Regions from separate parts of the Thaumasiovibrio subtropicus genome, predicted to be linked through region 1. Evidence: riboswitches for the same ligand, from Rfam matches in the RefSeq annotation. Region 1 holds a riboswitch; the other holds the start of a gene.
What was found. Region 1 has a riboswitch for thiamine pyrophosphate ahead of thiD (bifunctional hydroxymethylpyrimidine kinase/phosphomethylpyrimidine kinase). Riboswitches for the same ligand answer to the same signal wherever they lie in the genome.
Positions count from the first base shown of each region.

Region 2: it holds a riboswitch for thiamine pyrophosphate, as region 1 does, so the genes downstream of both, thiB (thiamine ABC transporter substrate binding subunit) here and thiD (bifunctional hydroxymethylpyrimidine kinase/phosphomethylpyrimidine kinase) in region 1, are expected to answer to the same signal.

Region 1 is NZ_AP023055.1:784,783-788,667, reverse strand. Features, by position in the region: gene TSUB_RS19905 (hypothetical protein) at 1-313, opposite strand, end outside; TPP riboswitch at 865-969, shown strand; gene thiD (bifunctional hydroxymethylpyrimidine kinase/phosphomethylpyrimidine kinase) at 1,026-1,832, shown strand; gene TSUB_RS19895 (ABC transporter ATP-binding protein) at 1,829-2,581, shown strand; partial or broken gene TSUB_RS19890 (ABC transporter permease) at 2,610-3,329, shown strand; gene TSUB_RS19885 (ABC transporter substrate-binding protein) at 3,362-3,885, shown strand, end outside.
Region 2 is NZ_AP023054.1:339,333-343,217, forward strand. Features, by position in the region: gene thiQ (thiamine ABC transporter ATP-binding protein) at 1-327, opposite strand, end outside; gene thiP (thiamine/thiamine pyrophosphate ABC transporter permease) at 305-1,888, opposite strand; gene thiB (thiamine ABC transporter substrate binding subunit) at 1,931-2,917, opposite strand; TPP riboswitch at 2,953-3,080, opposite strand; gene TSUB_RS01700 (DUF547 domain-containing protein) at 3,235-3,885, shown strand, end outside.

The DNA of each region.
Region 1 (3,885 bases):
CTTCCACCGGTCCGGCGACTAATACCTTGTATTGCACTCCCGACTGTACTTTCTTGCATAAATTGAGTTGAGATCGGATATCCAACGGCAACTCATTTAACTGTTCATTACTTGGTAAGCGCTTTTTATTGGTGCCGGAGAAAAGCTGGATTAAATATCCACCTTTTGATTGAGCATACTCCTGCTCGCACATATTTATATTGTTATCTTGAGCCAAGTCAGAAAATATATCAGCAGAGTCGATATCTGTTTGCGCGTGCAATGCGCTGGACACTGCAAATACTAGTGGCAACAAATGATACTTCTTCTTCATAATGTTCTGCTTAATTAAAATAAACGGTAACAAACAACATTGTCATTTGCATGGATTGTTGACCTCAATTGCCCAATGTTACCACATTAGCCGATTCAATCATCGCCAGATTGACAGACAAATTAGTAAATTCGGCACTAAGATCAACAGCATGAACTTGACGACTCTCAAATTTTCCGGCGAGGTACACAAAAATGCCATGACAATATGAAGTATTTGGCTCAAATTCGCACGGTAACAGCATTGATACTCAATCCACCTCACTCAGCATAGTGACGAATAACGTCCCTACCCCGTTGAGTAATTTATACGCTATCACCACATTCCATCTGGGTTGCATATGTTATCTTGACAACATTTCATGCATTATTTGCAACCAAGTAACTGGTGTGCTGTTTCCTGCATCTGATCTCCCTTCATGAAACGAAAGGTCAAAGACAGTTTGACACAGAGCACAGTTTTTTGATGTATTTAGCTTATTATTCGCAAAGTTAGCCTTACAAACCTATCTGTGAGGCTAACATTCACACTTTGTGCTGACATCAAAGCGCAAAAGTTAGTCGGGGAGCTCAAGTGAGAGCTGAGACTGTTAAATAACAGGACCCGTTGAACCTGATTCAGTTAATACTGGCGTAGGGAACTAACAGGCAGATCACGACTATCTTGCTTCCTGTTATTCGATCTACGTCGCTAAGAAAGGGAAGCAAAGCCTATGTCTACTCCAATCACTTTGACCATCGCAGGCTCCGATAGTGGTGGCGGCGCTGGTATTCAGGCGGATATCAAAGCGATTTCTGCCACAGGTGGCTACGCTTGCTCAGCGATTACCGCATTAACCGCACAAAACACCCAGGGCGTTCAAGGTATCTTACCCATTGATACTGACTTTGTTGCTCAACAACTTGATGCGATTTTCACAGACCTCAATGTCAAAGCCGTCAAAATTGGCATGCTGGCGGATAGCAATATCATTGGCGTTGTCGCGGAGAAACTGCGTCAGTATAGGCCACAGCATATCGTGCTAGACCCTGTCATGGTCGCGACGAGCGGTGATTTGCTGTTAAAAACAGACGCCATTGAAAGCCTAAAAAACGAACTGTTGCCCCTTGCCACGGTTATCACGCCTAATTTGCCCGAGGCGGCAGCACTCACAGGCCTACCAATCCCCCATAACGATGCGGAGACAAAATCACTGATAGCCGCATTGCAAGCACTCAATACCCACGCGGTATTACTCAAAGGCGGGCATCACCATGACGATAGCCAAGCCACTGACTATCTAATAAAAGACGGGAAAGTCACCCCGTATACCGTGGCTCGCCACCACACACACAACACCCATGGTACGGGATGTACTCTCTCGTCAGCGATTGCGAGCTACTTAGCGCAGCAGCACACTTTACATACCGCAGTGGAACTCGGCAAAGCCTACATAACCGACGCGATTAAACACGCCGATGACCTCGAAATTGGCAAAGGCCACGGGCCCGTTAATCACTTCTTTGCTCTCAAAAAATGACCATTACGGCTAATTCGCTGAGCTTGAGATTTGATAATGAAGCTCAGCCACTTTTTGACAACCTCAGCTTTGCTTTTCGTGACTGGACCTGCGTCCTAGGACGAAGCGGTTGTGGTAAAACGACCTTACTTCGTTTACTGGCGGGGTTAACGGACGACGCGCACTTTACGTCGGGCGATATCCGTCTCGGTGATGGTCAGCAAACACAACCACTTAGCCATCAACACGTGGCCTATATGGGACAACAAGACTTGCTGTTCCCTTGGCTCAATGTGCTCGATAACGTCTGCCTATCCTCGGTGATTAAAGGCAAAAAGCCAACCCAAAGCCAGTGTCAAAGAGCCAAGGCATTATTGAAAGAGGTTGGCCTTGAGGGTGAAGAAGCAAAAACACCAAACCAACTTTCCGGTGGAATGCGACAACGCGTTGCTTTGGCAAGAACACTCATGCAAGACAAGCCAGTGGTGTTGATGGATGAGCCATTCTCTGCCCTAGATGCCGTCACGCGACATAAGCTTCAGGCACTGAGTGCCAAATTACTCAAAGGGAAAGATGTGCTTTTAATCACCCACGACCCGCTGGAAGCGTTACGCCTTGGCAATGACTTGTATCTATTACAAGGCCGACCTGCTCAGCTTGTCCCCCTCGTCACTCCAGATACACCGACACCAAGGGAATTGACTGCTGATATTGCGGCGTTACACCAGCAAATCATCGCCAAACTAGAAGGCCAATATGCTGAAGTCTAAAGCACTGACAACCCTCTCCCGAGGTATCATTAGCCTACTGATCATTCTTGGTCTGTGGCAGCTAGCTATCACGGTTTTTGAGTTACCGCCTTTCATATTGCCATCGCCAGTAGCCGTCATGGATAGCATTATCGCGCGTCATGATGTCCTGCTTCGTCATACCAAAGTCACCGCTATCGAAATCGCCTTAGGGTTACTCTTGGGATTAAGCATGGGGCTCTTTTTCGCTTTGCAAATGCTTTTATTTGCCCCGCTACGTCGCTGGCTGCTGCCGATCCTCATCGCCAGCCAAGCCATTCCTGTCTTTGCCATTGCCCCGATTTTAATGCTTTGGCTAGGCTACGGTATCGCTTCAAAGGTTGTGATGGCCGCCATCATTATCTTCTTCCCTGTCACGACCTGTTGTTATGACGGCCTACGACAAACGCCAAAAGGGTATCTCGACCTTGCCAAAACCATGGATGTGAGTCGATGGCAGCTACTGCGCTATGTGCGCTTGCCTGCCGCTTTACCCACCATTGCTTCTGGCATTCGTGTCGCTGTCGTTGTAGCCCCCATTGGCGCTGTTGTTGGCGAATGGGTGGGATCCAGTGAAGGGCTTGGCTATCTCATGCTACACGCCAATGCACGAATGATGATTGCAGATATGTTTGCAGCCCTGTTCATGCTCGCTAGCATGTCCGTCGCACTCTATTTCATCACCGACCAAATTTTAAAACTCGCCATTCCTTGGAATGGCCAACAATAACCACAACAACATTCTAATTAATGAGAGAAAGTATGAAACTATTGAAAAATGCGACGCTTGCGATGAGTGTCCTCTTAACTGCAGGGCAGGCTAACGCAAAAGAGATGACCTTGATGCTCGATTGGTTTGTCAACCCGAACCATGGCCCTATCGTTATCGCTCAACAACATGGCCTCTTTGAAGATCAAGGGTTAACGATTAACATTCAAGAGCCAGCAGACCCAAGTGTGCCTGCAAAACTCGTTGCGGCGGGTCGTGTCGACATGGCGGTATCTTATCAACCAAGCCTCACTGTCGATGTTGCAGCAGGCCTACCGCTGATCCGCTCAGCAACTTTAATTGCGACACCACTGAACAGCATGATGGTGCTTGATAAAAGTGGCATTACTTCACTCGATCAACTCAAAGGCAAGAAGGTTGGCGTCGCTATTCCAGGCAATGAGCGCTCTACCGTCGGTACTATGGTTGAGAACAATGGTATTAAGTTCGAAGACGTTGAAATCATCAATGTTGGTTGGGCCCTCTCTTCCTCGCTTGCTTCAGGTAAAGTCGATGC
Region 2 (3,885 bases), on a different replicon from region 1:
CATCGTAGTGAGCTTTAGTCCCGGATGAATACCCAGCCCAATGTTCTCTTTCACACTCAAATGCGGAAACAGGTTATGTGATTGAAAAAGCATGGAAAGCGGCCTTTTATGCGGGGCTTGATCGGTAAATGTCTGCTTATTCAAGCTGGCCTCACCAGACTCTGGTGTCAGAAAACCAGCCAGTAGCGCCAGTAGTGTACTTTTTCCTGCGCCGCTTGCGCCAAGCACGGCCAAGACTTCACCGTTTTGTAATGCGAAATCAAACGTCAGTGATTGACTTTTATCTTCGTGCAGATAGGTGTAACTAAGTTGATTGACGTTTAACAAGACATTTCTCCGCGAGAGCAAAAAGACTGAGGCTGAGCACAAGGAGTACGAGCGCAACCACGGCAGCCGCTTCAAGCTGATAGCTGCCCATCAATTGAAAAAGATAGAGGGGCAAGGTTTGGAAGTCTTGGCTACCAAACAAGGCGATAGCCGTAAGATCACCAAGTGACAGCACAAAAGCAAGCGCAAAAGCATGGACGAATGTTGGCGCGAGCAAAGGCCACTCGACGCGTCGCCAACGTTGAACCCCGCGCATTCCTAAGCTTTCACAGAGTGGATTGAACTGCTGAGCACAGTGAAGTAGCGGTTGCGATAGGGCTTTTAGGACAAACGGCATTGCCATTAGCGCATTCACGGTGATGACAAGCCACAGGGCATGATCGTAGACGCGACTGAAGTGACGAACCATTAAAAATAGCCCCGTGCTAATGACCAACCCTGGCGTGACCAAAATTAAGCTTCCGGCCAGTTCCAAACTATCGGCAGCACGGCGTTTATTTGCTAGCCGCCAGTGGCGACTGGTATTTAAGAGGGTGATACCTAAAGCGATCGCAATCAGGCTGGCAAACAGGGCGATATGTAGTGAGTGCAAGGTGGCTTGCCACAGTTGTGGGCTTAACAAAACGTCAAAGGTGCGGGTGTTAATGCCTGCGCTAACAACGGCGATGAAAGGAGGAAGCACAAGCAAGAAGCCTATGCTCAGCCACATGATGTCCCAGCCCCGTTGTGGCAATGAATCCTGATGCGGATAGCGTGAAAAGCCTTGGGCAGGAGCGCTTTCTACTGGCTTCGCAAAACGGTTTATGACAAGTACCAGTAATGTACAGATCCCCATTTGCCACACGGCAAGCATCGCCCCCAAGCCTAAATCGAAATCAAAACGAATCGCTTGATATATGGCCAACTCAATTGTCGTCGCTTTTGGCCCTCCACCCAATGCCATGACAGTCGCAAAACTGGTAAAGCAGAGCATAAAAACTAAGCCGCAAACGTGTGGAATTTGCTGTCGGATTCGAGGCCAAGCCAAGCGCTGGAAACGCTGCCATCGATTGAGGCCAAGGTGCGCAGCGAGCTGGTGTTGTTGAACGGGAATAGATTCGATGCTGATTAATAGTAGCTTGGCAGAAAGCGGCGCATTAAAAAACACATGCGCAAGCAGTATGCCCGATAAGCCATAGATCGAAAACGAGGTACCTAACCAGCGATTGAGTAAGCCACTGTTGCCGTAAATCGCCAGCAAACCAACGACGACGATCAACACAGGCAACACTTGCGTTAGTGAGAAAAGACGAAGTAACCAGCGACGTCCCGGAAAGCGTCGATGAGAGAGTGACTCAGCCAGAGGGATAGCAATGGCTAGGCTTAGCAAGGTGGAGTAGGTTGCTTGAATAAAGCTGAATGCGGTGATGTGGCGAAGGTAGGGATCTTGCCAAATCTGTTGGATATCAAAGGTGGGTGCAATTAACCATAAAGAGAGGAGTGCGCCAAAAATAAAGCAAACAATAAGCCCGGCACTGAGGAGGCCGGGCAGGGTCGTTGACCAATATCGCGAGTTAAGCATGGCGTACTTGTCCGCTATATTGTTGAGATAGCATCATGACGGTTATTGAATGAGGGCAGTTTGCCATTCACGAATCCAACCGCGGCGTTTCTCATTCACCTCTTCTGCACTAAAGTTCAGCGGTGTCTTGGGTACAGTGAGTGTTTCAAAGCCCGCAGGCAGATCAACATCAATCACGGGATACATCCAGTTGCCTGTAGCGATATGTTGTTGGAATCCCTCTGAAAGCATAAATTGAAGAAAGTCGTCGGCGAGTTTGGCGTTCGGTGCATGCTTGAGCTTGGCGGCAACCTCTACTTGCATATAATGGCCCTCGTCGAAGTGTGCAGCAGCATAGTTGCTGTCTTCTTCTGCGATAAGGTGATAGGCCGGTGATGTCGTATAGGAGAGCACCATATCGGCTTCACCATCAAGGAACATGCTGTAGGCTTCAGACCATCCTTTAGTGACGGTCACGGTTTTCTTCGCAATCTTTCCCCATGCTTCAAAGGCGTTCACACCATAAACATGTTTGACCCACAGCATGAGACCTTGACCGGGTGTCGAAGTGCGAGGATCCTGATACAGGATCTTAATGTCGTCGCGCTCAATGAGGTCTTTTAGGCTTGTTGGGGGATTCTCAAGTTGGGTTTTGTTATAAACGAACGCGAAGTAGCCATAATCAAAAGGAACAAAGTGGCTATCTTGCCAACCGCCTGGCAGTGTTAGCGCGGTTGTATCGACATCGTGTTTAGCAATGAGACCGGTTTGTGTTGCTTCGACAATGAGGTTGTCATCCAGACCAAGGATGATGTCAGCATTGGATTTTTCGCCTTCAAGGCGTAAGCGGTTGAGAATAGAAACACCGTCATCAAGTGCGACATAGTTAACATTGCAATCGCATTGTGCTTCAAAGGCGGTTTTGATTGCGGGGCCTGGTCCCCAGTCACTGGCAAACGAGCTGTAGGTATAAATGTTTAATGTGTCATTCGCGGCTACTGCTGGGAGTGTTGCTGCGCACATCAGTATGGCCAAAGCGGTCTTTTTCATCGGTGCTCCAAACAAGGTGTCGGGCGGCACAGGTTATGAGCAGCGAGTCTCAATCCCTACGCCAGCTTAAACTGGATCAGGTTCATTGGGTATCGTAATAGCAATTACTCTCTCAGCCTGCAATGCTTGTTGCGCATGTATCTTGGCTCCCCATGAGAACAAGCTATTGTAACGACTCTTCATCTGTTTGTAACGATAGTGCGGTGAATGTATTGAATTCATTGACGCCATTTGTATCTGTGTCGGTGTGGTGAAAGCTTTTTGGTATCACCGGGTCTCAGTATAGCGTGAACAAATGATAGCGTGAGGAGTGAGCAATGAGAAAGTGGTGGTGGTTACTGTGGTGTGTGACGTTGCCGCTTTGGGCAGCGCCCAAGTCGGATTTGTGGCCGATGTGGGACGCTTCCCAATCTGGAAACGCCACTATTTCACATGATCGATGGCAGCAGGTGTTGAGTCGGTATGTCTCCGTTGAACAATCGCAAAGCTACTTTGATTATGGGAAATACAAAGCCAGTGGCCAAACTGACATTCAGCAGTATCTCTCCACGCTGACTGCAATTGACCCGCGAGGTTTTAGCCGTGAAGAGCAGTTTGCTTATTGGGTCAATCTCTATAACGCTCTGACGGTACAGTTGATCATTGATAACTATCCCCTCGCTTCGATAACGAAACTGGGAGGCTTCTTTCAGTTTGGCCCTTGGGATGATGAGCTTGTGGTGATTGCGGGGGAAGCATTAACGCTCAACGACATTGAACACAGAATCCTTCGCCCTATATGGCAAGAGCCTCGCATTCACTATGCGGTTAATTGCGCGAGCTTAGGTTGTCCTGATCTGTTGCCACATGCTTATACGGCCCAAAACACAGAGACACTGCTAGAGGAAGCAGCAAGGCGTTTTATCAATAGTGATAAAGGTGTGTTGATCAACGGTGATCGCGCGGTGTTAAGCTCGATCTACGACTGG